3 regions of the Laedolimicola intestinihominis genome follow, and region 3 is predicted to be linked to each of the others. Evidence: riboswitches for the same ligand, from Rfam matches in the RefSeq annotation. Region 3 holds a riboswitch; each other region holds the start of a gene.
The links. Region 3 has a riboswitch for cyclic di-GMP ahead of WMO29_RS10620 (ABC transporter substrate-binding protein). Riboswitches for the same ligand answer to the same signal wherever they lie in the genome.
Positions count from the first base shown of each region.

Region 1: another riboswitch for cyclic di-GMP. It lies ahead of WMO29_RS08085 (substrate-binding periplasmic protein); the one in region 3 lies ahead of WMO29_RS10620 (ABC transporter substrate-binding protein).
Region 2: another riboswitch for cyclic di-GMP. It lies ahead of WMO29_RS11380 (hypothetical protein); the one in region 3 lies ahead of WMO29_RS10620 (ABC transporter substrate-binding protein).

Region 1 is NZ_JBBMFE010000006.1:25,884-36,377, reverse strand. Features, by position in the region: gene WMO29_RS08100 (hybrid sensor histidine kinase/response regulator) at 1-769, opposite strand, end outside; gene WMO29_RS08095 (ABC transporter substrate-binding protein) at 775-2,625, opposite strand; gene WMO29_RS08090 (ATP-binding response regulator) at 2,656-4,818, opposite strand; gene WMO29_RS08085 (substrate-binding periplasmic protein) at 4,802-5,617, opposite strand; cyclic di-GMP riboswitch class I at 5,748-5,823, opposite strand; gene WMO29_RS08080 (hypothetical protein) at 5,936-6,664, opposite strand; gene WMO29_RS08075 (MATE family efflux transporter) at 6,738-7,238, opposite strand; gene WMO29_RS08070 (MATE family efflux transporter) at 7,132-7,665, opposite strand; gene WMO29_RS08065 (AAA family ATPase) at 7,953-9,440, opposite strand; gene addA (helicase-exonuclease AddAB subunit AddA) at 9,457-10,494, opposite strand, start outside.
Region 2 is NZ_JBBMFE010000010.1:117,765-128,258, forward strand. Features, by position in the region: gene WMO29_RS11355 (helix-turn-helix domain-containing protein) at 1-115, opposite strand, end outside; gene WMO29_RS11360 (MFS transporter) at 231-1,442, shown strand; gene WMO29_RS11365 (DUF1349 domain-containing protein) at 1,597-1,821, shown strand; partial or broken gene WMO29_RS11370 (DUF6061 family protein) at 1,939-2,172, opposite strand; gene WMO29_RS11375 (ATP-binding protein) at 2,680-4,695, shown strand; cyclic di-GMP riboswitch class I at 4,734-4,809, shown strand; gene WMO29_RS11380 (hypothetical protein) at 4,898-5,152, shown strand; gene WMO29_RS11385 (ATP-binding protein) at 5,127-5,324, shown strand; gene WMO29_RS11390 (C39 family peptidase) at 5,453-6,346, shown strand; gene WMO29_RS11395 (hypothetical protein) at 6,500-7,693, shown strand; gene WMO29_RS11400 (class II D-tagatose-bisphosphate aldolase, non-catalytic subunit) at 7,761-9,056, opposite strand; gene nagA (N-acetylglucosamine-6-phosphate deacetylase) at 9,155-10,294, opposite strand.
Region 3 is NZ_JBBMFE010000009.1:83,459-93,952, reverse strand. Features, by position in the region: gene WMO29_RS10655 (Fur family transcriptional regulator) at 7-399, shown strand; gene rbr (rubrerythrin) at 487-1,029, shown strand; partial or broken gene WMO29_RS10645 (lactate/malate family dehydrogenase) at 1,042-1,463, shown strand; partial or broken gene WMO29_RS10640 (phosphohydrolase) at 1,454-1,705, shown strand; partial or broken gene WMO29_RS10635 (IS256 family transposase) at 1,808-1,984, shown strand; gene WMO29_RS10630 (sensor domain-containing diguanylate cyclase) at 2,380-3,735, shown strand; gene WMO29_RS10625 (hypothetical protein) at 3,728-3,886, shown strand; cyclic di-GMP riboswitch class I at 4,396-4,471, shown strand; gene WMO29_RS10620 (ABC transporter substrate-binding protein) at 4,571-6,415, shown strand; gene WMO29_RS10615 (ATP-binding protein) at 6,418-8,712, shown strand; gene WMO29_RS10610 (hybrid sensor histidine kinase/response regulator) at 8,855-10,494, shown strand, end outside.

The DNA of each region.
Region 1 (10,494 bases), on a different contig from region 3:
GCTTCAGCAGCATCGCATCGGTACGTCCCGCTTTGAACTTCTCCAAAAGCTCATTAATCTCTTTTTCGGACATATCTGAATGCTCTCTCAGGACACCGAAAAAACTATACACATTTCCCCATGACTCAGAAGAATGATCAATCACAACACGGCCATCCGGATGAACAATAAAACTCTGAGCATTTCCATTGAAAGCAGAAATATCCAGCACATCTACGATATCAGCATTTTCATACGCAATGGCGATCGCATCATATTCAAAATCCTGATAGATCCCATGAGATCTTGGAGTGGCAAAAACTAGCAGCTGAGATTTTCCGGGAACTGCTGCATTCGCTATCACATCATTTCCCTGCCGGATCTCCTCTTCCATATTTTCCTGTAATCCAAGATACCCTGTTTCTCCTGTTGTCATCTTATAGTTTCCGTCTGCTGACAGGAAAAAGAAGTCTAAAAAGCCGGCATCTGCCTGCGCTTTCTTTATATAATCACGAATTTCGTCTTCGTTGGAAATATCCTGCAGATTCTCACCCCACATATGAAGATAGGTCAGGTTCTTATCTGTCAGTTCCCGCAGCATATTATCAGACTGATGAAAAACCTCTGTCAGATGAGAAACACTTTCCTCATAAATAGTTTTCGACACAAATCTAAAATATTGGAAAACCAGCAGAACAATTCCCACAAAAGCAACAATAAAGACCTCTATCCTTAATCGTTTTCTCATGACAGGCTTCTTTCTGTCTGTGTTATGATTCTTAATATCCATTCTTCTCACCTCAGAGTCATGTAGTCTTCTGGCTCTGCAAGAATGGCATCACCATCTGAAATATATCCTGTCCAGGTCTCTTTTACAGTGGCATCGCCTCCATCAAATACAATGTTCTCACCTGCCGGATACGCTTCCATGTGTTTTGGTATCGCAAGACAGGTTACTGTGAAGGTATCCTTGTCCTGAATTTGTTTTCCGTCCTTCGTAACTTTGCTCAGTGTATAACCATCCTCTCTTTCTTTGACCTCCACAGAAATACCGCTGAGCACAGGCAGAGAGCCGCGGTTGAACGGAATGAAACCACCCTGGTAGCCTTCTACAAAGCTTTTCACTGTCTCTTTTAGTTCAGCTCCGCTCATCTTACTGCTGTAAGCCGAAAGACCATTTGGCATGATCATATCACCGGCCATTTTTTCAGTATAACCGGCCTTCAGCACATTTCCTGTAAAGCTGTTTCCGGTTGCGATCAGCACATCTGTCCCATAAATGCCGCGCAAGGTGTTTGCCATAACAGAATATGCTGCATTTCCGTCACTGCTATGAAAACGGTTGGAATAGGATTTCTGTGAATCCAGCACGATATTCTCATAAGTGGAGTTCTCTTCAAGAAGCTGCTTGTTAAATGCCTCATAGGCCTGCTCTGCATCGTACTCTCCTGAGATCATCCCGGAAACCACATCCTTGGAAACAGAAAAAAAGTCATTTGACGCAACTCGGATATACATATGATTTTCTTCGATCACAGATTTCACATCCTTCAGATATTCCGTAAGCTGCATATCCACATCCTGACTGTAGCTTAACAGATCCTGTCCATCGTAAATGATCTGGTTCTGTGCATCCTCTGAAAGCATTGTATTCAGTACCCTCATTGCTTTCTTTCGACGTGCTTCATCCTTTGACAGGTCGCTGTTTAAAGCCACCTGAAAATATGGCGTAGTCATAATCCACTTTTCACCGTTCTCCTGAAAGAATGGCAGAAATGTTGTGTTTATACCCTGATCCTGAAACATTTTTACACCGTAAGAGCTGCCGAAGTACATGGCAAGCTTACCACTTTGATACATCTCAACGATGTCGTCGTAATTCATATCCAGATCATCCCGGCTCAGACCGGTATCCCGGATAAACTGCTCCATACGTTCAAAAGCCTCCGGCCAGACGGTACTGTCCAGACCTTCTCTCTTTGTATTATCCGGGTCACTGTAGGCGGTACGCCACTTACGTCCATCTATGGAAGAAAGTTCTGATGCAGACAGCCCCTGCAGTGTTTCCATACAGGTATAATCATAATAATAGTCTGCCGTAAACCCGCGAATGCCCACTTTGTCAAATGCCTGGCAGGCAGAGATAAAGCTTTCGTAATCTGTTGGAAGAGGAATATCATACTTTTCAAAAAGATCTTTATTCACCACAAATCCATGGGCATCCGCACACACCGGGAGCCAGTTTACGCTTCCATCCTTATTCATAAAATTGCTGAGGTAGGTGTCATAGACAGCGCCTGCCACATTGGTTGTGGAAAGGTCCATCAGACTGTCTTTCAGGGGATTTGCATCGTGCAGGGAAAAGCGGCAGCAGGTTATAATATCCGGTAATCCACCATTTTCATTCAGAAATTTGTAGAAATCCAGATCGTTATTTCCCACGACAAATTCAACCTGGATGTCCGGAAGCTGTTCCTGGATGTATGGCGCATATTTTTCATACAGGCTTGTGCTCCATAAATACACCGTGATTGTTTCTGCATCTTCTTTTTCCGCGCTTTTGCTGCCGCAGCCCGAAAGAAGTGTTACGGCAGTCATCATCACAAAAAGCACAGCCAAAGCTCTGTTCCATTTTTTCTTTTTCATTACGAATCCCCTATCTGAAATTATTTTCCGCTAATTCAGCAATTCATGAATTACCTTTACCAATAGCTTCACATCAACAGGCTTAGAGATATGTTCGTCCATTTCTGCTTCTTTTGCTCTTATTCTGTCCTCCGTAAACGCATTTGCTGTCATTGCAATGATTGGTATTTTCTTTGCATCCTCTCTGTCCAAAGCCCGGATCCTCTTTGTAGCTTCATAGCCATTCATGACCGGCATCATAATGTCCATAAGAATAACATCAAATTCACCCTGTTCACTATTTCTGAACAGTTCAACAGCTTCCTGTCCATTCCATGCCTTTGTCACATCAGCACCTTCATTCTGAAGCATAAACTCTGCAATTTTCATGTTCAGCTCGTTATCCTCTGCCAGAAGAATATGCCGCCCCTTTATAGATTTTTCGGATACATTCTTCTGTTCTTCACGTTTATCCACATCCGGATCTATTTTAAACGGAACCCGGATCACAAATGTGGTTCCCGCACCTTCTTCACTTTCAAAGGTAATCGTTCCGCCCATTTTTTCGACCAGCTTCTTTGAAATCGGCATTCCCAGGCCTGTTCCTGTAAATTTTGTTCGGCTTCCTGTGTGTTCCTGTGCAAATGGTTCAAACACACGTTTCTGGAACTCCTCAGTCATTCCGATTCCTGTATCCCGGCAGACAAATTCCATTGTCGTCATTCCGGGCTGTTTGGATGGAATTTCTATGCAGCTGATATAAATTTCTCCGTTTTCTCTGTTATATTTCACCGCATTCGACAGAATATTCATCATCACACGTTTCACATACCCCGGACTTCCAATAAAATCGCGGTGTGTAATTTCTTTTTTCTCCCACATGATCCGGATATTCTGTTCTGCAGCCATCTGCTCGATCACAACAAATACTTCCCTGAAAATACTGCTCAGATTAAACGGAATCTCTTCCAGAACGATTTCACCTGACTCAAGCTTACTCATGTCCAGAACATCGTTTACCAGCTCCAGCAACAGATTAGATGCCTCTTTAATCTTTGTCCTGTATTCTGTCTGCTTCTCCATATCATCTGCGTAATGGTCTGCCATATTGACCAAACCGCAGATTCCATTGATCGGAGTCCGAATATCATGGCTCATCCGCTGGAGAAACTCCGTTTTTGCCTCATTGGCGGCTTCTGCCTTTTTTGCAGCTATCAGAAGTTCTGTCTTATATTTTTCATCTTTTTCCTGTTCCTGTTTCTGATGTGCCTGCTTTATTCTGTATGTCCAGAACCAGAATGTGCTGAATATCAGAAAATAAAGAAAAATAACACTTATCACACTTAATGGAAGATTACTGAATACTTCCGTATCCGAAAGATACGCATAGATATAATAATCACGCTGCTTCAGCATGATTCCGTAGCATCCGGCTCCTTCGTTCTTCAAATGATAAATGTGCTGACTGTCTGTATGCTTTTTCATTGCCTGAACAACTTCGTTGTCGGTTGTATTCTGCCCTAACAGGCTCTCATCATTGCTGGCAACAACGATTCCCTCGTCTGCAACAATAATCGTTCCATCTTTCTGGACACTATAACCATTTAAAAGCCCTTGTATCGTCAGCGTATAGTTTCTGGCAAATTCAGGAGATGTGTAATAATAGGTCGCAACGATACCTGGTGCATCTTTTCTGGCACAGGCTGCAATGTCAATATGTGATCCGTCTTTCCTGTTAAACCGTTCTGAATAAGTTCTTTCTTCATATCCGTCAAAATCCATGATAATGTCTTTTTGCAGATACTCCGTGATCTCATTAGTCAGAGACTCATCCATACTGTATTCACAGTCCATCTTTCCCTCTGCATCCAGTATAATGATACCATCCACCCAGAGAGTCTGCAGGTTTTCTTTCAGAAAATCCCGACTTAGCTGACCGCCGTTTTCTATTTCCGTATCGATATTCGTGCTCATCTGTCTAGCACTTTCAATGGCACGGAGAAGACTTTTGGATTCCGAAGATTCATTATAATGGGTGTAGGTGGAGCACTGCACTTTCACATAGTTTACAATCTCCACCATTCTTTTCTCTGCTTCCGCTTTTTCTGCGTGGAAGAAATAAAACAGAGAGACTACTGCCACACAGATTCCAATCAAACCTCCGAGCAGCTGGATCCGTTTTTCTTTTTTCTTTCTCTTAATATCCAAGATCATCCACCTCCAGGTACTTCCGGGGATCATCCAGGTATTTTTCAATGATTTTCAGGGATGTGCCATCCTGACGCATTTCTTCCAACGTCTGCCCCATCTGCTCACAGATTCCTCTGTCATCATCTTTTGCAAAAGCGACACCTATTCCGGTGATCATCAGAGGCTCTTCCAGAATACGGAAGCTTGCATCATAATCCTTCATATACTGAACGATAGATTCCTCGTGTGCTGCAACTGCATCTACATATCCTTTTCCAAGAAACGTATAGATCAGCTCCCTGTGTCCCAGGCTGATCAGATTACCCAGCTTTGGAATTCTCTCATCCGTCCGATTCAGGAAGATGCCTTCCGGTTTGGTTGTGGACTGGACAGCCAGGTTCTTTCCCTCCAAGTCACTCAGTTTATAGATATCACTGTTCTCATTTACCGCAACCACCTGACGGCTTGCTATGTACGGTCCCGCCCAGCGATAATCGTCAAGGCGTCCTTCCATGGAAAAACAACCCATGATACAGTCAATCTCTCCGCTCTCCACCAGTTCCTTTTTCTTCTCCCAGTTAATCTGGACAACCTCCACCTGATAGCCCATTCTTTTGAATGCTTCCGTAGCCAGTTCTACATCTATGCCCGTCGGCACACCATCCTCATTCAGATAATTATAGGGTGGATAACTGTCGCTGCCGAGTGTAATGACCGGCTTTTCGGTTTCTTTTTTACTGCTGTCTGTATTTTTACACCCTGTCAGGGTGACTGCTAAAATTCCCGCAAGCAAAATGCCTGCAATTATTCTTTTTCCTTTCATTTTTCTTCTATTCCTGCTATTCTGCTATTTTCCTTTTTTACAATATCAAAATATCCAACAATTCCTATGTATCTGATGAAGCTTTATTTTACCATAAAAAAGCACTGCCAAACAGACAGTGCACCTCATTTCATGCAACTGGCTGCCATTTTACAGGCCCTTTAGCTTTGCGTCCCAGACTTTCATCTGGTTTGCCGAATATCCTATTAAAGCTTTTAAACTCAAGCGAAAATATTGATATCATTATACTCCCATATTCCACTGTACGCAAGCAAAACCACGCCGTTTTGATGCTTTTAATGCTTTTGAAACGACGAATCATTGAGATTGATCAAGATTCAATCCTTTTTTCTGATACTTCGACCGAATCAGCCACTTCTGATCAATCTTCCGCACCCCATCTTCAAACCGGATATGCAGATTCACCGAGCCCGTTTTCTGCTCTACTTTTTCCACCCTGCCATGCCCGAATTTGGGATGAGACACCTGCTCACCGATTTGATACTGAATTACGCTGTCTTTCGCTTTCTTATGCTCCTGCTCCCGCCGATACCGATCCCGCAGAGGGACCGTCTTATCGTGAATCGGATTTTTCAGGACCTTGTCGTAATTATGCTTCATCAATGCCTCGCCTGCCTTGTAATAGGGCGTCGGTGCTGCGCCCACCAGGGAACAACAGTATTTCCAGGCGCTGCCGTGGGTGCCTGACTGCCACTGATACTGCTTCGGAATCGGCATATTGTACTGCATGTAATGGGCGTATTCATGGCGGTAGAGATCTGTCCGCTCCTCTTTGCTCAGCGGATGCTTCACCGCATAGCCGATAAAAAGCAGAGAAAAATGAAAATGCTCCTTCTCATTGTGACTGCCCCGGGTGTAGGAGCCCAGACAGTCCGTATCCATGCCGAAGGTAATCGGCACCATAGCCCCCTGTAGGTGAAATTTCCGGTCAAGCTGCTCGTAGAGATTCTGGATCTGCGTCCGCAGAATCGGAATTTCTTTCTCCAGATTGGCCTTTAAAAACAAATTATCTTCAAAATTTTCCATACCTGTTCCTCAAATACTCATTTTCTGTGGTTCCATTCACGCGACTCGCGAAATCATTTCCCTTAGGCTGTCCTTATAACTGCCCCTCACGCACCATTTTCCGCCAGGTGTGTACAAAGTAAAGAATCTCCGCCACCGACGTGATCGTCCAGGAGAAGAAATACAGCAGATAAAGTGACGGAATCGTATGAAAATATGCGAAAACCGTGTAAATCCATGCAATTCGAAACACGCAGGATCCCAAAATCACGATGACCGTCGGCGCCACGCTCTTTCCAAGTCCTCTGGAGGCCGCAATGGTGCAGTCCATAAAAGCCGAAATCATATAGGAAAAGGCCATAATCCGGATTCGCTGCATGCCCACATCCAAGACCGCCGCCTCGGTGGCGAAGAGGCTTAGAAACTGCCGCCCGAACACAAAAAGCAAGCCGCCCAGAATCGCGCCGATGGCAAAGGAATAAAACAAACTAATAAAATAGCTTTTTAACACCCGCTTTCTCTGCCCGGCGCCGCGGTTCTGCCCCATAAAGCTGGTGCAGCCGGTATAAAAAGCGTACATCACATTGAAAATAATGGTATCTGCGTTGGTGGCTGCCGCATTTCCCGATACGGTCACTGCATCGAAGGAATTTACACCGCTTTGAGCGCCTCATCAGATGTGCCAGAATCAGAAATGCCGACAGATACTGGGAAATAGCGCTGGCCAGAGCCACGCCTTCCGCCGCCATGTGACACTCAATAACGAAAAACAGGTTCAGAATCACATTGATTACACCCGCAAAAGCAAGATACATCAGCGGATGCTTTGTATCGCCCGAAGCGCTCATGACGCCGTTGCCAAAATTGTAGATACCCATAGCCGGCATGCCGACGGCATAGATTTTCAGATATAAAACCGCACCATCAATAAGCTCCGGCTTGGTGTTCATCAGCGACAGCATCCCCTTCGCAAAGGAAAAACAGATTCCGCCTGTCAGAAGTCCTATAAGGCCGCAGAGCAAAAAAGCCGTATGAATGGTCTTTTCCGCAGCGAACCGCTGACCATTTCAATCCCCTTTGATTGTTTCATATTTTCACTCATGGTAAATCTCTCCCTCACTAGAGCATACTATCTACCTTTCTTTTTGTAAATATGGAAATTTTGACGGAGTCATGGGATATTTTCTCTTGCGAAAAACGCAGCAAGAACCCCATACCTCACAAAATGAAACAGATAGCTTCCGATCTCAAAAATGACGCAGCTTCCCATGGGGTAACCTGCGCCATTTCGTTCGTCTTATATAAAATTTTATCCTAACAGTTCTTCCACCATCTGTGCATCAAATTTCACGGCTTTTACTTCATTTACTTCAATCTGGTACAGCGCATTGGCCGCGATATGCTCCGCCGCCTGCTCCAGGTCGCGGATTCCGGTCGTATCCGCATACTTGGCAATGACTGCGTCCAGGCCTTCCGGCGTCACGATGCACTCATCCTTACGAAGGCTCATGCGCTTCAACACCTTCGGCAACGCAAATTTGGAAAAAATCACCTTTTTCTCTTCTTCCGTGTAATCCGGAATATCAATCACCGCAAAACGGGACATGAGCGGCGCGCTGATCTGGCTCTTATCGTTGGCTGTGGCGATTGGGTACACGCCTACGGTGGGCACCATACATTCCATGTAGTTGTCGGTGAAGCCCAGGTTATCCAGCAGTGTCAGCAGCACATCTGCGGGATTGCCGTTGCCCTTTCCGGCGTTGGCCTTGTCCAGCTCATTGATAATGAACACCAGATTGGACTCGCCTGACATGGAAAACGCCTCCATGATGATACCCGGCTTCGCGTTGGCATAGACACGGGAGCTTCCGGTCAGCTGCTCCGGATCGTTGATGGAGCTCATGTCCAGGGTGGTCCACGGCAGCTTCAGGATACGCGCCACCGCATAGGCGATCTGGGATTTTCCGGTTCCGGCCGGTCCCACCAGAAGCAGTCCGTAAGCCGGAAGTGTATGGGTACGGTTAATCTGTATGATGGTTTCGATAATACGCTGCTTTACTTTCTCCATGCCGTAGAGCTCTTCATCGAGAATTCTGCGGGCTTCCTTCGGATCAATGGCTTCAAAATAATTGCTCTTCCATTGAATATTCATCATAATGGACAGGGCCCTCTGGGCGTGACGCTTTTCCTCCGGGGATACTTCATGGGAGTGGGCCACCGCCAGGTTTCTTCTGGCCCAGAGCTGAATATTGTCCGGAAGTGTACGGCCTGCACAGGTCATGAAATCAGTGATGCTCTGGAGACTGGTCAGCTTCATGTCGTCGCCGACCTCGTCCTGATCTTCATCCGTTTCTTCCTCGGAAGGCGCGTTGCTGGCAAAAAGCCGGTCGATCATAAACTGCAGAAAGCCGTCCTCTGCGGAAAGCTTGGTGCCGCCGCCAAAGGCTGTCTCCCGAATCTTGTATACGGCATATCCGTCCTCCCGGTTGGCACCGGACAGGCGTACGTGGATCTGATGCTCGCCCAGCCATTTGATCAGGCTCACAAAACGGGCGTCAATCAAAAGAATATCCGCGTTGAATTTTCCGTCTTCTTCCTTGAATTCAAAGGCCGTCTGCTTGGCCGGGTTCGTGAATACGCCGCAGGAATGATGCTCCCACTGACGCTTTGTATTGTCAAGCAGAAGAATCGGCTGCTCCGGGCTGGCCTCTGTGCAATTAGTGCGGTATGTAGTATAGGTACACTCCGGCTCCTTCGGGGCGCCTGCCGGGGCGCTGTTAAAATCGAATACTGGCATGTCGTTACTCCTTTATCTATCTTTCGTAATAATCAATTTGTGCGGAACTGCAAGCTGACGTTTTTTCTCCGCTCATTATACACAATCTATTGTGGGGATTCAACCGGAGAGCATGTATCTCCTCTTCCAGGCAGAAGGAATAAATAATCTTCTCCTTTACCCGTTTTCCGGTGAGCCGCTCCAGGGTCAGCTGATAATAATCCAGCTGCTTTTTGTATTTTTTCAGAAGTTCTCCACCGTCTTTCACGAAATCGGTCTTATAATCCACAACCACGATCTCGTTTTCCCCATTTTCATTTTTTTCATAGAACCAGGCGTCAATGATTCCCTGGATCAGAACCGGCTCGTCGCTTCCGCAGCCGATTTCAAGCTCCCGGGCGGGCATCCGGATTACGAAGGGCTGCTCTGTATGGAATTCTTCCCGAGCCCGGGCTGCGCTCATGCGCTTCGCCAACGGCGTCCGTGCAAAGGCATAGATATCGTAGGGGCGTACCACGTCCGCCTGCTCCTGCGTCATCCGCCCCTCTTCCACCAGCCGCGCCAGTCCTTCCTTCACCTTTTCCGAATGATACAATTCCCGGAAATCCAGACATTCCAGAGCCCGGTGATAAGCCGTACCTCTGGCTGCTCCGCTGATCGGTTCCTTCTCTGACATAAACCGCGGAATATAAGGCACAATTTCTTCCGCCGGATAGAGAAGGGTATCCGCATCCTCCTCTTCCGTCTGTCCCATTTTCTTCAATTCTGATACACTGAACTTGCCCTGCAGGGTGATATCCTCCTGCCACGGGTAAGTGTCGGACAGCTGTTTCTCCAGAAGCTTCGCATACTCCTCGTCTGTTCCCGGAAGCTCCTCCGGGTGGGCGAAAATCTCCCACTGTTCTTCCTTTTCCATCTGCCGGATCAGCGCTTCTTCCGTCTGACCTTCCAGTGTCACTGTTTTTACTTCGAAGGGACTCTCCCCACTTCCCGCCACAGCCGGAAGCACCCAGTCCAGGTAAGTTCCTGCCGTGGAAATCGTGCGAAAAGACAGGCTTTTTCCCATCTTTTCCTC
Region 2 (10,494 bases), on a different contig from region 3:
GATGGAAGTCAAATTTCCAAATATTATCAGGATAGTATGCAAATGGATAACGATTGTTGCCATGCTGGATGGTTTCTCGTAGTGTTTCATCTGTAGTTATCTTAAAAGTCTCCATGCTATATTTCCTCATAAATAATAAAATTTGTTATATTGTACCATAAATATATGATTTTATACAATGACTAGATATAAAGTTTACGATATAATTACATTTATTAGAGGAGGACAAAATGAAAAGCCAATATAATAAGACAATTACAGCCTGTTTTGTAGGTTATATTGTACAAGCTATCGTTAATAATTTTACACCACTGCTTTTTTTGTTTTTTCAGAAATGCTATCATATTCCAATTTCCCAAATTACATTGTTAGTGACTTTTAATTTTGGGATACAACTACTGGTTGATTTTCTTTCTGTCAGATTTGTTGATAAAATAGGATATCGGATATCAATGATTATAGCTCATGTTCTAGCAGCGGCAGGATTATTCCTTCTTACAGTTTTACCAGAGATTTTACCAGTTTCCTTTATTGGAATTTTGATTGCTGTAATGATCTATGCGGTAGGTGGTGGACTTTTGGAAGTCCTAGTCAGTCCAGTTGTTGAGGCTTGCCCATCCGACAATAAGGAAAAAGCAATGAGCCTGTTGCATTCTTTTTATTGCTGGGGACACGCCGGAGTTGTACTCATATCAACCGTGTTCTTTTATGTAGTCGGTATAGATAACTGGAAAATATTAGCCATTATTTGGGCGGTAATTCCAATTGGAAATGCTTTTGTTTTTTCAAAGGTTCCCATTGCACCATTGCTTGAGGATGGAGATACCGGACTTGGATTAAAGGAATTGTTTTGGATGAAAATTTTTTGGATTTTGTTGATTATGATGATATGTGCAGGAGCAAGTGAGCAAGCAGTAAGTCAATGGGCCTCTGCTTTTGCAGAAAAAGGTCTTGGAATTTCAAAGGCAGCCGGCGACTTAGCAGGGCCGATGGCATTTGCGGTTCTAATGGGAATATCAAGATTGTTTTATGGTAAGTATGGTGACCGTATCAATTTGGAACACTTTATGATTTATAGTAGTTTTTTATGTATTTTATCCTATTTAGGGATTTCATTATTCTCGATTCCGCTATTAAATCTGATTGCCTGCGCTGTCTGTGGGCTTTCAGTGGGAATCATGTGGCCTGGAACTTTCAGCAAGGCATCAGCAGCTTTGCCCAAAGGGGGAACAGCCATGTTTGCATTGCTGGCATTAGGTGGAGATATAGGTTGTTCAGGAGGTCCTACATTGGTTGGAATGGTATCAGGAGCTTTTGGGGATAACCTAAAGATGGGAATTTTGGCAGGAATTATTTTTCCAGTGTTGCTACTTATAGGAGTCATTCTTTGCAGAAGACAAAAGAAAATTACTAATTATAATACAGTGAAAAGTAGGCACTAAATATAGTTGCTTATTAAAATAAAAAAGAAAGTGAGAAAAAAGGTGGAATTTTTGAAAAACAATCCTAAATGGATACGTCAACCAAAGCAGGTACAAATTAGTGAGGATAAAGTTGTAATTTTTACAGAAAGGGGTATCCTCTGATATTAAAAGTATGTGGTATCGTTTTTCACGAAGGGACAGAGACTACTGTATTGAATGCAGTGAGGATGGCATAAATTTCAGACAAATGCGTATTTTCCATATGTGGGAAGGTGCAGAAAAAATTACTTATGGAATATATGCATGCAGCCCGACAGAAGGCTCATATAAGGCAACATTTTCAAATATGCAGATTACGGAATGTAAATGGGAATCAGATGCAGACTGGCGTGATTGATGGTATGATTTCTAAAGATAAATCTCATATGAGAATCATTATCAGTTAAATTGAATAATAAATATAAGCCAAAAATAATCCCCGAAAAATTTTAGAATTTTTGGGGATTATTTAACATTATAAATAAAGAGTGTCATCTGCATCCACCCATATTTGCATCGTTCCATCAAGATATAATTTTGCATATTCAAGTGGTTCATCAATGGCAAGTGCGTTTAATGAACAGACTGATCCGGGTGTGGTTTATAAATCTTTCTCAGCTTCCCAACAGTCAATACGGAGCATACCAGCACTGGTATACACATCAATGCTGTTGCGTTGTGGATTGTATTCTGCAAATATTGTTCTCATCGTATCATATCTCCTTATCGTCCAATCAATCATTCGTTACAAAAATTAGAAGCATTTCAATCAGTTCACCATGTCGTTTTCATTTTATGTTATACTGTTTTAGAGGATTATCTTGGTCTCCGCTGCCGCTTCGGTCGGCACAGAGCAGAGGTCCACCGGACCTCTTGTGCCCTTGTTTTTGTCCTTATCAGAGTTCGTAAATACTCATGGGACAATATAATACAAGGGAAACAATAAGGGAAAACTCACCTGCGATAAACTTAGTGTTTTCAAGGGCTTGAGAGATATTTGATAATAAAATATAACAATTATTAAATCCCTTTGAATATATGAAATCTCAATTCAAGTTTGCAGAACTAAGAGTATTGGAAGATTAAGGACACCTGTCTTGAAAAAATGTTGGCAGAATAGTATACCGCTGTGATATAATAAAGCAAACGATTTTATATGTAAATTTAAAATTTAAACTGAAAGCCATTTAAGTCTTTCTAAGCGAGAGGAAACCGTATGGATAATTTCAAAAAACTCACAGAGCAACTTATGAAAATATATATTAATGCTGAATCAGTAAATGATTTGGGTATAGAAAATTATTTTGATGAAAATGTCAGTCTGATCGGAACTGGGAAACATGAGCTTTTCAGGAATCTGCATGAGTTTTTGGAATCATTTAAATTTGATGTAAAACGAAGAGATAAAATCAGACTTGAAATAGAAAATTTATATCAGGAGGAAGAAAGACTAGATGATGATCATGTTCTTGCACATGGAACAGTAGATTTTACTGGTCTGTTTAAAGATGGTTCAATCTGTTTCAAAATGGAGACAAGATTTACGATTATCTATAGGTGGACGAATGGAAAATGGCTGGTTCAGCATCTGCATCAGTCAACGCCGGATTTGGAGCAAATGGACGGTGAAGAGTTCCCTGTTACCTTGGGAAAGCAGGTCAAAAAAACCCGGCAGGCTTTTCATGCATTAGGAACTGCATATTATTTAATCTTAAGGTTGAATTTAAAAACAAAGCGTGTTGAGCTTGTCAAAAAAAGTCGAAAAATGATTATTGATATGAAAGATTATACCGAATGGAATCCTAAGATCGAGATTATCGAAAGGGTGATGGCAGAACCGTTTGCGCAGAAGTATATGGAATTTCTTGATATACAGACCATGGCGGCACGGCTTCATAATAAAGAATCTATGTCTTCCGAATTCAAACTAAAGGAAGGAGCATGGTTTCTTGCTATGGTCGTTCCTCAGAGTTATGATAAAAATGGAAATGTTACATCCGTGCTGATTGCAAATCGAGATGTGACAGATGAAAAAATGCGGGAATTAAGACAAGAGGAAGAATTACGGGAGGCTAAATTAAAAGCAGAATGTGCAAATAAAGCAAAATCGACATTCCTGTTCAATATGTCCCATGATATCAGGACGCCTATGAATGCGATTATTGGTTATGCAGAACTGGCGACCAGACATTTGCAAGAAACAGAAAAACTTGGCAGATACCTTGAAAAAATTCAAATATGCGGAAAAGAACTTCTGTCGATGCTTGGTAATGTTCTGAATCTTGCAAGGATTGAAAATAATCAGGTCGAAATGGAATACACTGTTTCGAATGTTCATGAGTGCTTTGAAAATTGTATCATTATGTTCCAACAACAGGCAGAAAGAAAAAATCAAACTCTCTCCCTGACAGAACAAATCATGTATCCGTATGTATATATGGATGCACCGCACCTGTCAGAAGTCTGTCTTAATATTATAAGCAATGCAATAAAGTATACAAATACAGGAGGTAGGATATCCTGTAATGTTGTACAGAAATCCTGTGAAAAAGAAGACCGGTGCAATCTGATCATTACCATTACCGATAATGGAATTGGTATGTCTGAAGAATTCCAAAAGCGTATTTTTGAAACTTTTGAAAGAGAACGTAACACTACGTTAAGTCATATTGATGGTAGTGGCATCGGAATGGGCATTACAAAAAAGCTTGTAGATCTCATGGATGGCACAATAGAAGTGAAAAGCAAGCAGGGTGAGGGTTCCCAATTTACAGTAACGATTCCTTGCAGGAAAGCGTCAAAAGAAGATTCTCTGGTGAAAAAAAATAGTAATCTGAGTAGTAAGAATTGCTTGAACGGTGTTCGAATCTTATTAGTCGAAGATAATGAGATCAACACTGAAATCGCAAAGGAACTATTGACGGAAGAAGGCTGTATTGTTGAGACTGCAAATGATGGTGTTGCATGCATTGATATGATTGAAAAAGCGGATGCTGGTTATTACAAGATGATCCTTATGGATATTCAGATGCCTGTTATGAATGGATATGACGCTGCATTAACTATCCGAAAGATGAAGGATACGAAAAAAGCCAGAATCCCAATTATTGCGATGACGGCCAATGCTTTCGCAGAAGATACACAAAAGGTTCTTTCTGTTGGAATGAATGCTCATGTTGCAAAGCCTGTTGATATGAACATTCTTGTGCCAACAATGATGAAATATTTATAATAGACAGCTTCAAAAAAATGTACAATATAATACCAATAAAGATTCATCGGCAAATCAGTCGAAAGACTGAGACGCAAAGCTATAGGGTCTGTAAAATGACAGCCAGCTGCAACCTTTAAGATGCATTGTCTGGAAAGGCAGTGCATTTTTCCCTTTAGATTTGTGGTGTGTAATAACCTGATGATTTGGGGAGAAAAGAATAATGGATAAAAGTCGAAAAAAATCAGCCGTACTATTTGCAGGTATATTTGTAGTTTTAGGAATGTGGATGATGTTATCAGTACATTGCCGGGCTGCGGAAAAGAATAATGATGAAAAACAGCCACAGATCATCCGTATCGGATCCTTTGAGGATACCTTTGATTATGTCGATAAAAACGGTGTAAGACGAGGATATGGCTACGAACTCATTCGCAGGAACCGGACTGGGCATGTCAATCGTCAGGAAATATGTTGATCTGCTTGGCGGAACCATAGATGTAGAGAGTGAACCGGGAAAGGGCAGCACCTTTACAGTTATACTTAAACACAGGATAGCGGATGAAAGCTATTATGTAAAAAAACGTGCTGAAAGCTCTGAATCAAGCAGTGAAATCCTTGAAGGCAGGAATATTCTTCTGGCAGAATGATCCATTGACCACAAAACAGAAGAAAGAAAAAATAAGAGAAATATAAGAAATTCGAAAGAGAATGTACAAGAAGAATGGAAATCCCTTTGTTATACTGAACCTATACAACGAAAGAAGAGGGGACTACCATGACCAGACAGAAAAATAAAGCAGAGTACAGGGATGAGCGCACAGCAGATCCGGAAGATGAATGGGATGTACGGAGAAGCAGAACGGATGTCCGCCACCGGAGTGGAAATACAGGAAACCACCGCCGCGGACGCCGTCGGAATCGGCAAAAGGCCCGCATCCGCTTTCTGGCGTCCATGCTCGGGACGCTTCTGGAGGCGATCCTGCTGGTGCTGGTGGCCTATACAGCGTTAAATCTTTTTTGCGGGTTTGGAAAAGTGAATACGCAGAAATTGCGGGAGCAGGGTTACCCGGAAAGCCTGATTGCGCTGGTGGAGCGCAACCCAGAGACGAAGGATTTCGTGCTGGATTATCCGAAATACAAGGGACTGGAAGAAATTGACATTTCGAAAGACGTGATGAAGGGAGAGATTCCCCATTTTTTGCAGTGGGATGAGCGCTGGGGATACGAAACCTATGGTAGCGATTTTCTGGCAGTGACAGGCTGCGGACCCACCTGTCTGTCTATGGTGACCTGCGGTCTGACTGGCGATACGCAGTGGAATCCCTATGAGGTGGCAAAAATGGCCGAGGATAACGGTTATTATGTGGATGGGTCCGGTTCTTCCTGGGCTCTGATGAGCAGCGGTGCGGAAAAGCTGGGGCTTACCGTCTCCAGCGTGATTTTTGATGCGGAGCATATCCGTGCCACCTTGGAGGCGGGTCAGCCGATTATCTGCGTGATGGGCCCGGGCGACTTCACGAATGCGGGACATTTTCTGGTGCTGACAGGCGTGGATAAGAACGGCGACATCATTTTGCAGGATCCGAACAGCGTGAAACGGACAAAACAACACTGGGATGTGCAGAAGCTGATGAATCAGATGAAAAATCTGTGGGCTTACAGTTGCTGAAAATTGTTAAAAATTACAAAAAACGGAAAGAAAAGATAGCCAGAAGATAGGAAATACGTTACAATAAGAAAAATAGGAAAATTTCACAGCAATCCGTAATGAAAATGAAGAAAATCTGAAAAGCTCGGGTGCATGGATAAAAGGAGGGGCTGCATGAAAAGAAAAATGAATGCTCTGATATGGAGCCTGTGCGCAGTGGTAGCCCTTGGCGGCTGCGCAGTTTCAAAAAAGTCGGATACAGGCAATGCAGACATGGTTATGAAGGACGATGCAGGAGAGACAGTAGATCCGGCGGATACAGCGGAGACATTTTCAGAGGCGGCAGGTTCAACCAACACAGCAGATACCTCAGACGCCCGCGATCTGACCACTGCCGAGCTGCAGAAATTCACCGACTGGATCAACGAGGGCGATAACGGTGGCAACTATGGATTTCTGCTGTCGGATTACGGGGATCCGAAGGACGCAGATCTGGGGGAAATCTTTTATTCGGGCGCGGGCATGGCCACGGAGCCGTTGACAGCCGCGGAGCGGCAGGAATATCTGAAGATATCCGGTCGGGAAGATATAGAGACGGACTGTGTCCGGCTTACGACGGAACAGATTAACCATGTTCTGACCAAAAGGCTTGGCTGTACGTTGGACGAGATGAGCCGGGAGCTGCCGTGGTTTTATCTGGAGAAGGCAAAGGTCTGGGTTACGGAGCATGGAGACACGAATTATGTAAACTTCACCTGCGTCAGCGGACGTGAGCTGTCAGCGGGCGTCTATGAGCTGGACTGCGTACCGGGGGATGAGAATTACCGGCCATATGTGCATTCCTGTCATCTGACCTTACAGGCGGATGGAGAGGATTACCGGATTCTTTCCAATGTGTTCGACGACAGCCTGACCTATTCCAGATCCATTTACCGGATCGATAACCAGAGCTTTAAGGTAGATTTGGGTGGAAGCTGGGGCGAGGTGATATTTACCTCCTATGCGCCGGGCCAGACCATGTACGGCAATCAGGATGTGAGCTTTTCCCTGGTGCAGGATAATGCGGAAATCTATGATTTTCCGGGAATTACGGAAAATGGCTACCGGGATCCGCTGCTGTTTCAGGAGGTGCTGGCAGTCAGCTTTCAGGATTATGACGGGGACGGGCAGAAGGATGTGATTATCATCTGCAGCTACGATGATTTATACGGTGAACCGGGGAATCGGATCAGCAATGAGGTGCGCCTTTATCAGAATATGGGATCTGAATTCCGACTGGACAGCGAACGGATGGATTGGCTGAATGCGAATGGGTTTCACAATAATATTGATGAAGTGATGGCTCACGTGAAGGATGAGATGAAGTAAAAAATGCTGGAGATTTCGTTTTTATTGGAATCTCCAGCATTTTTAAAGTTTCAGATTTCAGAAAAGCTTACAGTGCTACTGCGTACTCGTAGTCCATCATAAAGTTGGTCACGCCGTCCATAGCCAGCTCTCTCGGGTCAAGCTCCAGCTCGCCATCGCGAACTTTATTGTAGGATACCGGCATGTACTGGTGGAGCATGTTCATCGGAATCTGGTATTTACGCAGGTTCTCGAAAAGCTTATCCATAGCTTCCGTTACCTCCGGCTGGCCGATGTAGTAGCGGGCGCGGTCGGAGAAGCTGTATTTTCTTGCCAGTGCCAGCTGCTTGTCGTCGCCATGGTAGTGCTTCTGCCAGTTGGCCGGGTTTTTCATCATGACTTCGTCCAGAGTCTCGATGAAGTGTGCCTGCTCTGCTTCCGGAACCAGTTCCTTCTCCATGAAGCTTAAAGCGAACAGTGCTTCGCGCAGACCGTAGGTAAGAGCCGGACCTACCTTCAGGATGGCGATGCCGTCCTGGCACATGTTGCGAAGGCTCTGAGGACTCTGGTAGTCTGCGGAATGTCCCTCGAAGCATACTTCCGGATATTCCTTCAATGCTGCACACAGGTCTACAGCTGCATCGTGGTCATACAGGAAGACCTGATCGTCGCCGAATTCTACGCCGGGCTGTACAACGACTGCGATGACGTCGTTCATACCATCCTCGATGCCTTCCTCCTTGAAGACACGGCGGTAAGTAGCTACGGTGTCACGGAATGCGTCCGGGCTGGTAACTGCCAGAGTATCCTCAGCCTCCTGAGCGCCGCCCGGGATCGGAACCTCGCTTCCGATAACGAATACGGGGCGCATAGCGTCCGGTTTCTCCGCCTTCAGTTCTTCATAGCCCTTCATAGCGGACTTGTAAAGGATAGCGCCGCGGCGGGCGATGGTTTCGGTGGAAAGAAGTCCTTCCGGATCGTCGGCAACCTTCATGCTGGTGTCCAGATGGATCTTGGTGAAGCCTGCGCGGGCATACTCATATACCAGTTCAATAGACTTGTCCATGGCTTCTTTCTCCGGCAGGTTCTGCCAGGTCAGCGGTCCTAAGTGGTCGCCGGCCAGAATCATCTGGTTTTCCGGTACGCCGATTTTCTCTGCCATCTCAAGAACCATTTTATAGAAATCCTTCGGAACCATTCCGGTATATCCGCCGTACTGATTTACCTGATTGGCAGTTGCCTCGATGAGCACCGGACGGCCAAGCAGCTTTGCGCGGCGCAGTGCTGTCTCAAGTACCAGCGGATTGGCAGTACAGTAGGAAGGAATGCCGGCTTTGATACCGTTTCTGCGGTCTTCCATCATTTTCTGAAGTGGGTGTTTCATGGTGATAATCCTCCTTATATAAACGGTATAAATGCAGCCCTATTATAATCATAGTGACTGAAAAATGCAATCAAAAAGTTAGCAATTATAAACTGAATTTACAGCTGTGCTTCACCCTTGCAGTATGTCTGAGCCACGGTATAATCCTTTTCCAGAACTACGATGTCCGCGTCATAGCCTACGCCGATAGCTCCCTTATGATCGTCAAGACCCAGGCAGCGCGCCGGGTTGATGGTGCATGCGTTCAATGCATAATTAAACGGAATCATAGCTTCCTCAACCAGAATTCTGAGTCCCTGATTCAGACGCAGGGTGGAGCCTGCCAGTCCGCCGGTGGAGGTCAGATGGGCGCTTCCGTCCTCGTAAATGATAATCTCATTTCCACCGAAGATGTATTTGCTTCCGGCCGGAGAACCCTTCGCCATCAGAGCATCGGAAACCATGATGCTGTAGTCCGGTCCCTTGGACATGAAGTAGTTATTCAGGGCTGCCGGTGTGGAATGGTTGCCGTCGCAGATAATCTCGCCGTACATGGTACGCAGGCGGTAAGCAGCGCCTACCAGGCCGTTGTCGCGGTGCTTGAACGGAGTCATGCCGTTGTATACATGGGTCATGGAACGGGCGCCGTGTGCGTAAGCCATAACAGCCTGCTCGTAGGTGGCTGCGGAATGTCCGATGCTGACTACCACGCCGTTCTCAGTCAGATAACGGGTCAGGGCGAAATCCTCATCGGTCTCGGTAGCCATGGTGATGTATTTGATATGACCCTTTGCAGCTTCCTGATAATGCTTAAACTGCTCGATGGTCGGTTTTACGATGTATTGCTCCGGCTGAGCTCCCTTGTAAACCATATCCAGGTACGGTCCCTCAAAATGGATGCCGAGAATTTCAGCGCCTTCGTAACCCTCGTCCATGACCTTCGCCACATTGGCTACGGCGTTCGTCAGAACCTCCTCGCTCTGGGTAATGGTAGTTGCCAGAAATGAGGTAACACCTTCGGTTACGATGTTTTTCGTCCAGTTGCGCAGACCCTCTTCATTGGCGTCGTTGGTGTCAAAGCCGAAAGCACCGTGGCAGTGGATGTCCATGAAGCCGGGGACGATACGGAGATCGCCGTAATCCTTGTCTGCCGGCTTGCTTCCGTAAGGAAGAACTTCTGTAATCTTACCATTCTCGATCTCAAGTTCAGCCGCAATAAACTGATCTGCAATCCAAACCTTTTTACTCTGAATCAACATAATAAAAATTCCCTCCTGTTTTATTTCATAGGTTGCAATCTATCCTTATTATAGCACCCGATTTTAAAATGAATTTGCATTTTTTAAAAGAAAGATTATGAGTTTTAGTAGCTGTATTGTTTTTTGAAATCAGTGTGCTATATAATGGTGTCAGATAAGGGAACCCCACATGAGGTATGCCCGAAACCACAAAAAGCAAA
Region 3 (10,494 bases):
GGACGAATGACAAGTAGGAGAAATACCATTCAAAAAGATCTCGTAAAAAATACCGTATACGAAATGAGAAGACACGTTACGGCAAATGAAGTGTATGAATTTATAAAAGAAGCATATCCATCAATTGGAAAAGGAACTGTATATAGAAATCTTGATATATTGGTCGAGGAAGGTGCATTAAGAAAGGTTGAAGTTCCGAATGGACCGAACCGATTTGATTTTACATTGAAAAATCATTACCATGTAAGATGTATAAAGTGCGGTGAAATTTTTGATGTGGATATGGATCAAATACCGGATTTGCTGGAAAGAATTCATAACACTCATGGAATTGAATTTGTGGATTACGATATTTCATTTAAAGGCATTTGCCCGAAATGCAGGGAGAAGGTAAAGTAGGAATTACCGGATGACTTTATATGTCCTTTGTGCAAGCACCCGGCATCAGATTTTGAAAAAGTAGTAAAGAAAACGGAGGTAAAAGAGATGGCAGAAAACAAATATGCAGGAACACAGACAGAGAAGAATTTACAGGACGCATTTGCAGGGGAATCACAGGCAAGAAATAAGTATACCTATTTTGCTTCTGTAGCGAAAAAGGAAGGCTACGAGCAGATGTCAGCATTGTTTTTAAAGACTGCAGATAATGAGAAAGAACATGCAAAGATGTGGTTCAAGGAATTAGCAGGAATTGGTGATACAAAGGAAAACCTGGCGGCAGCGGCAGAAGGCGAAAATTATGAGTGGACAGATATGTATGATGGCTTTGCTAAAACAGCTGAGGAAGAAGGATTCCCTGAGCTTGCAGCAAAATTCAGGGCAGTAGGTGAGATTGAGAAGCACCATGAGGAAAGATATCGTGCACTTCTTAAGAATATTGAAACTGCACAGGTATTTGAAAAGAGCGAAGTTAAGGTATGGGAATGCCGTAACTGCGGACATATTGTGGTAGGAACTAAGGCGCCTGAAGTATGTCCGGTATGTAATCATCCACAGAGCTATTTTGAAGTACATGAAGAGAATTATTAAGGAGATGAGATTATTACGAAGAAGAAAGTGATTAATTCAAAAAAGCAGTAATGATAGGCTGTGGCTTTGTTGGTTCTGCATCGGTATTTGCTCTGATGCAGAGTGGCTTGTTTACAGAGATTGTCCTTATCGATGCAGATAAGAACAAGGCAGAAGGAGAAGCAATGGATATCAGTCATGGTATTCCATTTGCGAGTCCGATGAAAATATATGCCGGAGATTATGATGATGTGGCTGATGCTGCAATTGTTGTCATATCTGCCGGAGCGGGACAGAAACCGGGAGAGACAAGGCTTGATCTCGTAAATAAAAATGTAGCAATATTTAAGTCAATCATTCCTGAAATAGCAAAGAGAAATTTTGCAGGTATCATGCTTGTAGTTGCGAATCCGGTAGATATCCTAACTCAGGTAGCCATAAAGTTATCAGGACTTTACAGAAAACAGTTAAATCTAGGGCAGGAGCCTGTTCTTATGCTTTGGACTGTATAGAAGCAGAGTTGGTAAATATCAAAAACAAACATGGAAAAAGAGTGGCTTATATAAGTATACGCATGGCTGAATATTGGAAAATTCAAGGTGATGAATTACAAGATCTAGCCATGTGTGCTTTACTGCATGATAATGCTTTGAAACAATATATTTCGGAAGAACTGAAAAAGGATTCCGTCATTAATTGTAACACTTGACAATATGCATATGTAGAGGAAACGCATCAAGTGCTTGCTAAGCGAAACTTTGTGCTGGCAGTAAGAGGAGGTATCTTTGGTGATAAACCAACTGCTTACCGTAAGCTCAACCGTCAGAGAAGCGTATTCCCAAGTGATACAGCGCTCCTGAAAGCCCTGTATCTGGCAACTTTCGAAGCCATGAAAAAATGGACTATGAGCATTCGGAACTGGAGACAGGTCTACGGCGAACTCAGCATTATGTATGAGGGACGACTCCCAGAATAACAGAATCTCGTATTAAATAAGCAGATTGTGAACGCATGTGTTCACAATCTGCTTATTTCTACTTCTCCACCAGCTCCAAGCAAATTATTAATAATATCCTTCATTGCAAAACCAAACTTTGCGCGACTCTTTACTTGATCACCCTCACGATATGCCATGCAGAACAAGAGGATGGCAGGATTTTAAGAAGTCTCAAGTTCCGTTTTCCTGTATTTATCAATGAACAGGAATTATATGAACTTGATTGGGACAATGAAAGTACCGTTGAATCTGTGCTCCTTATGAGACGGGCAAAGCGGTAATTGAACAGAGTTTGAAGAGAAAAAACGTATGAATCAAATTGTTTCGTTGTTTATGTTTAGTTGTGGTGATTATGAGAAAGTAAAACAGGATGTATGGGGAAAAAACTGGTTGTATACAGCTTTTTTGCCGCGCTGCTGCTGTTCGGCATTATTACGGGAACGCTGATTGCACCGGAGGAGCTCACTGTCAACTACATTGTGTTCATACTGGCAGCGCCGCTGCTGTTTACCGCCAGAACGGCGGTCATGAACGGGCTGATTCTGAGCAGTATGCTGCTCTATATCGGACTTGCTTTCTTTGCGCAGCACACCCCAATTCTATCCAAAAACCTAGTGAATGTTATTCTGTACGGGGTGCTGAGTATGCTTCTGACTGCCATGATGATGCGAAGCAAGCTTCAGAGAATCCTGTACCATAAGGAAAAGGAAATGTTGGAAGTCAGCAAGCGCGAATCGCAGGAACGAATCCTGAATTACGAGAGATTCCTCACGGACATGGTTCGGTATGCCGCTTCAGAAGAAAATCCGGACAAAGTACTGAATCAACTGGTGGAGTATATCGGACAGCGTATGACCGCCGATCGAGCGTACATCTTTGAACAGAATGACCGCGGAACGTTTGACAACACCTACGAGTGGTGCAAAGCGGGCGTATCCAAAGAAAAAGATAACTTGCAGGATGTGCCGTATGAAGGCATCATTGAAGCATGGTTTGCACAATATCAAGAATCCAACAATGTCATCATCCATGACATTGAAGAATGCAAAAAAACAAGCGAAGCCATCTATGAACGGCTGAAACCTCAGGGTGTCAATACCCTTGTGACAGGGCCAATCAAAATCAACGGCAAGATGGTCGGATTCTACGGTGTGGACAATTCTCCCGAAGAGAAATTGCATGAGATCTCGAATCTGATAGATATGATCGAGTTTATGATCTCTTTTATGATAAGACTGCGCGATAATGCAGATGCACTGGAGCACAGTGCATTATATGACCAGCTCACAGATTGTAAAAACAGAAAAGCACTGGATTGGGCGTACACAGAAAAGCTGGAGAAGTATTTTCCCCTGGCGATTGTCATGTGCGACATAAATGGCCTAAAGGAAATAAATGACCAAAAGGGACATGACGCCGGTGATAAATTCATTGTGCAGACCGCACAGACGCTGAAATCTGTGTTCGGAAAGCGTCATGTGTATCGGTTTGGCGGAGATGAGTTCATTGCGGTTCTGCCAAACATCACACATCCGGCGTTTCAGAAACTACTGGAAACGGCAAAAAGCCAACTGGGTGCTACCGCGTCCCTCGGTACGACGATAAGCGGTACAAAGGACACGGATTTTGAGTCGCTTCTGAAAGCCGCAGATGTGGAAATGTATGAAAACAAGAAGCAATACTACATCGTGACAGGAAAAGATCGGAGAAAGCAGACATCACATGCTTGATAAAGGAAAGAAGTCTGCCCGTCCTCGCATGCATATCTTATTTCCAGTACAGGAGTATGCAGACGCAGATATGTATGTTGCGGTGAAGAAAGCCATCCAGCAGAAATATCCATTCTTCGATGCTTCCTTTTACGACTTACTATTTAAATGAAAACTGTGTAGTAAGCCGGGGATATTTATATATTGTACAGTACAATGGGGAATGTATTTATAAGATCAACCTTTCCAATACGGTGGATATCTTAAGTATGGTGAAATTCATCGCAACACGTTGACAATCGTGAATGAGTTGATAAGATAGTAGGAAGCCTATTGTTGTCTGTGGAGAAATCTGCGGATAAAATAACATCTTTGTGTGAAAAGCGTGATATCAGTAAATATAGATTATCACAGTTTTTTCAAGAAGATAATTCAGAGAATCTGACAGAAAAACAGAAAGAAGTTCTAGGGATATGGAACGATCTGAGTACAAATGAGCAGGAAACAGTAATGTCAATGCTGCGTGGACTTCGGAAGTAGGAGAACAGTTCGAGTATATGTATCGGCTGTTCTTTTTTTGTTTTTGAACGTTAAAACGGTAATTTTTTTCTTGTGCATAGTAGAACGTTAAAGTATAATAAAATTAGTTTTTTTGCATAAGTTTAAAAGCTATATCTATAATAAGGAAATCGGCAAACCAGATGAAAGTCTGGGACGCAAAGCTACAGGGCCTGTAAAATGGCAGCCAGTTGCATAAAATGAGGTGCACTGTCTGTCTGACGGTGCTTTTTTACGGTGTTATTTCGTAGGCGTAACAATAATGATTTTATCAGGAAAGAATGAGGAAAATAAAAGTATGAAAAAGGCAAAACGTTGTCTGATTGCAGTGGTGGCAGGTGTACTTGTAGCATCTGCTGTCTTGTCTGGATGTGGACAGTCAAAGAAAGAAGTATCTAAAAATGATGATCATCTTACCGTTTATCTGTGGGAAAATCGTTTGATGAAAAATATTGCACCCTATATCCATGAACAGTTTCCTGATCAGGATATTGAATTTATTATTGGTAACAATGATACCGATTTATACAGTTATTTTAAAGAACATGATGAATTACCGGATATCATAACAGTACGTCGATTCTCTGGAACAGATGCACAGGACTTACAGCCTTATCTTATGGATTTTGCTTCTTATGATGTTGTTTCCAAGTATTATTCTTATGCGGTGCAATATTATAAGAATGAGGAGGATGAAATCCAGTGGCTGCCAATCTGTGGTATTCCGCAGACGATCATTGCCAACAAAACACTGTTTGATCAGTATGGCGTAAAGATTCCAGAAAATTATGAGGAATATGTACAGGCCTGTCAGCAGTTTTATGATAATGGCATAAAACCGTATTCCATGGATCTTGGTGAAGACTGGTCTAATAATGAAATCATCCAGGCAGCGGCAATCGGTGAGTTTACAAGCCTGGATGGTATTGAATGGCGAAACGGTGCAGAAACTGCAGTGGATGAAGTAAAGTTTGATGATGCATTATGGAAACGTATTTTTTCAGAAACCAGCCAGTTTCTGAAAGACTCGCACTTTGGTAAAGAAGATATCAATATTGACGTCGATACAGGAACCCAGATGTTTGTCGAGGGAAAATCAGCAATGTTTCATGGACATCCGACGATTATGCAGCAGCTGCAGAAACAGATGGATGCGGAGCTGATCCGTATCCCTTACTTTTCACAGACATCGGATGAATCCTATGTGTACATGACTCCGTCCTTAAACATTGCATTTAACAAAAACCTGGAAAAAGACCGGGAGAAACTGGATACTGCACTGGATGTGCTGGACTGTATGATTTCAGAAGAGGGGCAAAAGCTGATTGCGGGTGGAAGTGGTGTTATTTCATTGAATACAGATGTTCCAACCATGATGCAGGATGTGCCTGGACTGGAAGATGAAATTAATAATAATGCTGTTTATATCCGATATTCCGCCCAAAAATCATTTCATGCAGGTCTTGAGGCTGTTCACGGATTACTGTCAGGGGAAATGGATGAAACACAGGCTTTTGATACTTTGCGCAGTGTAATGAACCGTAAAGATTCAGAAGAAAAAGCAACGGTGAATTTTGAAAATGAATATTCCATTTCACTGAACGATAGAAGTGGCCGTGATGCAGCATCTTCCATTTTAACTACGATCAGAGAAGAAAATGATGCACAGCTGGCTCTGACACCATATTATTATTTCACTTCTTCTATGTACAAAGGAGAATGCACCAATAGCCGGGTTGGCATGATGACAGCGAAGAGTTCAGATACAGCATTATATTTTGCAAAAATGAATGGTAAACAGGTTTGTGAACTCGTGGAAAATTATCTCGCCGATGCGGATGAGAATTTTTATGTAACCAATAAATACGAATTACCAATTGCATCCGGTATGAAAATGATCGTCAATCAAGAGGAAAGTGGATTTTCGTTAAAGGACTTAACAGTTAATGATAAGAAAATAGACAAAGAAAAGGAATACTCGATTCTTCTTACAGACACCACAATGTCTGTTTTGAAAAAAATAAATCCGAAATGTGAGATTGAGCAGCTTAAAGAGACAACATTATCAAGTGCATGGATCGAAGCAATGTCAAAAGGACAGCAGCCGTCAGCACCGGAAGACTATATAGAGGTTGAACAGTAAAAGTGGAGATAGAACAAACGGTAAATAAAAGAAAAAAAATAACAAGGCTGTTGCTTATACTACTTATTATTCTTTTAAGCTTAGGTTGTATCAAGTATCTGATAAGTAAGTCTAAGAAGTATATCAGCGAAAACGGAAAAAGCAGTATGGGAGCTGTTGTTGAACAGATACAGCAGACCTATGATCTTCAGGTGAGTGGATACTACAGCCAGCTGCAGTTGGTTGAGGAATTTTTACTTCATGAGAGGGAGCTGTCTCTTGAAACGGATGTGAACAAAAGTTTCTTTGAGGCATGGGAAAAAGAATCGGAAAGTACACTTATATTCCTTCAGGAGAATGGTCAGGCAATATCAGCAGGTGGAACAAAAATGCGGATTGATATGCCAAGTAAACTTCTGCTGGACTTAAAGAATGGATACAATATTGGAAAACTGGTGCGTCTTGATTATGATCAGAAGAAAAAAGACGGTTATCTGGTTGCAATCCCATGTCAGGAATATACGATCAATGGGGAAACTTATACGGCAATTGGAACTGTGTATGATCATTCGAAACTGGATTCCATGTTAAAACTGAAAGGTTATGATGGGAATGCATATTTGTTCATGTTGGATCATGACGGAAATATTACGTATACGAACCAGAGTGGTGATAAATACCTGCGTAATTATTCTTTGTTAAAACATTTAAAAGGGGAACAGGCTGTTACAGAAGAGGAAGCTGATTTGTTCAAAAAGAAGTTTGATAACAGGGAATCCGGAGTTGCACTTTTGGGAAAACAGAACCCCTATTATCTGGGGTATTGCCCGATAGAAAGCAACAACACCATTTTGGTATGCATTGTGGCAAATGGAGTTGTTGACAATGTGCTGATGGATTACCAGAAAATGGTGCTGTTTACAACAATACTCATGGCAGGTTCTATACTTTTACTTTTTGCCGGATTATTCTACAGTATTTCCAGACTTAGTCTTGCAGATCAAAAAGCAGAATATGAAAAAAGAAATAATGAACTTCATTTACAAACAATGAAGGAAATGGAAGTAGTCAATCAAAAACTGAAAAAGGCAAAGAACGTTGCAACAGAGGCTTTACAGACAGCTGAAAATGCAAATAAGGCGAAAACGGATTTCCTGTCTAATATGTCACATGATATTCGCACACCTATGAATGCAATCATTGGTATCACATCTTTGATCAGACATGATGCAGGTAATAAAGCAAAAGTTATAGAGTATGCAGATAAAATAGATATTTCATCACAGCATCTGTTAGGAATTATCAATGATGTTTTGGATATGAGCAAGATTGAGGCAGGAAAAACGGTTTTTAAGTACTCTGATTTTTCAATTTTGGAATTTATGCAGGAACTTGACACTATATTTCATTCTCAAATATATGAAAAGCAGCAGACTTTTACAGTCATAAAAGAAAATATTCACCATGAGTGGGTGAATGGTGATCAGGTTCATTTGATGCAGATTTTCAGTAATCTGCTGTCTAATGCCATAAAATATACGCAGGAGGGTGGAAAAATTCAGCTTCTGGTAGAAGAATGTGAGACAAAGTCATCTGTCTATGCAAAGTACCGCTTTTTAGTCTGTGACAATGGTATGGGAATGTCGGCAGATTTCAAGGATACAATTTTTGATGCGTTTACCCGTGCGGAAAGTTCCCTTACAAACAAAATACAGGGAACCGGACTTGGAATGGCGATTACTAAGAACCTGGTTGAGGCAATGGGAGGTACCATTGATGTGGAAAGTGAACTGGGACAGGGAAGCTGTTTTGAGGTTCTCTTGGATCTGAAAATTGCAGAGGATAGAACGGCCGCTCTGGCAGCACAAGAAGAAACAGATGAGCAGGATGGTAATATCCTGCAGGGAATGAGATTCCTGTGTGCAGAGGATAATGAGCTGAACGCAGAAATCCTGACGGAGCTGTTAAAGATTGAAGGTGCGGAATGTACCATCTGTGAAAATGGCGAAAAGATTTTGAAAACATTTGAGCAGTCTGCTCCAGGTGATTATGACGTGATCCTGATGGATGTGCAGATGCCTGTTATGAATGGTTATGAGGCAACGAAGGCAATCCGCAGAAGCTCCCATGAACTGGCAAAGACGATTCCGATCATTGCCATGACTGCCAATGCATTCTCAGAGGACATTCAGCATTCTCTGGCAGCCGGTATGAATGCACATATTTCAAAACCGGTTGAGATGAAGGTGCTGGAAAAAACAATCAGAAGTATAAAATCTGGTGGGGGGGGTACAGAAATGCAGGCTACTGAACAGTGACAAATGGATTTGATACGGCAGTGCAATTTTATTAAACCAGGAGGTTGACAAGGAGATGTATGGAGAAATATATTTGACAGACAGACAGACAGACAGACAGACAGACAGACAGACAGACAGACAGACAGACAGGAGATTTAATATGATTTCGAGAGCAAAGAAATATGTGGCAGTATTATTGGCTTTTGTATGCATGTGTATGATATTTTCTCCCCTGACTGCATATGCAGCCGAGGACAGTTCGCAGCATGAAACTGTCAAAGTCGGTTTCTTTGCCATGGATGGATACCATATGATAGATGAAGAGGGGAACCGTAGCGGTTATGGCTATGATTTCCTTCGGTTGATGGCCCGTTATTGGGATGTAGATTACGAATATGTCGGATATGATAAGAGCTGGGATGATATGCAGCAGATGCTTGAAGATGGCGAGATTGACATGGTAACATCTGCCCGCAAAACACCGGAAAGAGAAGAAAAGTTTGATTTTTCACGTCCAATCGGAACCAATTATGGGATGCTGACCGTCCGCAGTGACAACAGCACGATTGTGGACGGCAATTACAGCACTTACAACGGTATGCGTGTGGCGCTTTTGAACGGAAACACCCGGAATGAAGAGTTTGCGGATTTTGCAGACAACAAAGGATTTACATATGTTCCATCTTATTTTGATACGACCACAGAAATGGATGAAGCCCTTCAGAGCGAAAAAGTTGATGCGATTGTTACCAGTTCTCTGAGAAAAACAAACAATGAGCGAATCGTGGAGAAATTTGGCAGCAGCGATTTCTATGTCATTGTTAAAAAGGGCAATACAGAATTGCTGAATGAGATCAATTATGCGATCGATCAGATGAATGCGGTTGAGGGTGACTGGAAAACGACACTTTATAATAAAAATTATGAAAGCATCGAAACTAAGAATCTGGAATATACGGAGAAAGAAAAAAGTATTATTTCACAGTATTCCAAGGACAACCCGCTTCATGTTCTGTGTGATCCGACCCGTTATCCATATTCTTATAATGAAAATGGTGAGATGAAGGGTATTATCCCGGATTACTTCCGGAAAATTGCAGACTATGCCGGGATTTCCTATGAGTTTCTTACACCTGCCACCAGAGATGAGTATATTGCTTATCAGAAAAATAAGGAAACAACAGATATGAGCATCGATGCACGCCTGGAAACAGATAACTATGCTGAGACGAATAAATGGGGGATTACGGCACCTTTCATTACGATGCAGCTGGCAAAGGTGACACGGCGTGACTTTGATGGAAAAATTAATGTTGTTGCTACTGTTGACCAGACAGCAGCAAATTCAATTGCAGATGCAATGGCACCCGGTGCAGAAAAACTGATGTGCAGTACCCGACAGGAAATGATGGAAGCTGTCCGTGAGGGTAAAGCAGATGCTGCCTTCGTCTACTATTACATGGCACAGGCGTTTGTGAACAGTGACACTACGGGCACCATGACATATACTATGCTGGAACAGCCTACATTCACCTACCGTATGGTAATTTCATCAACTGAGAACCATGCGCTGGCTGGTATTCTGACGAAAGCAATGTATGCCATGCCCCAAAATCTTGTTGAAGATCTTGCAGCACAGTATACCACATACAAAGCAACAGAGCTGACATTTGTTGACTGGATCCGTCTGCATCCTGTTGTTACTGTTTGGGTTCTTCTTATTTTTGGATGGCTGCTGACTACTATGGCTGTGATCATGGGGCGTCTCAGTGCAAGAAAAAAAGCTCAGAAGGTGGCCCA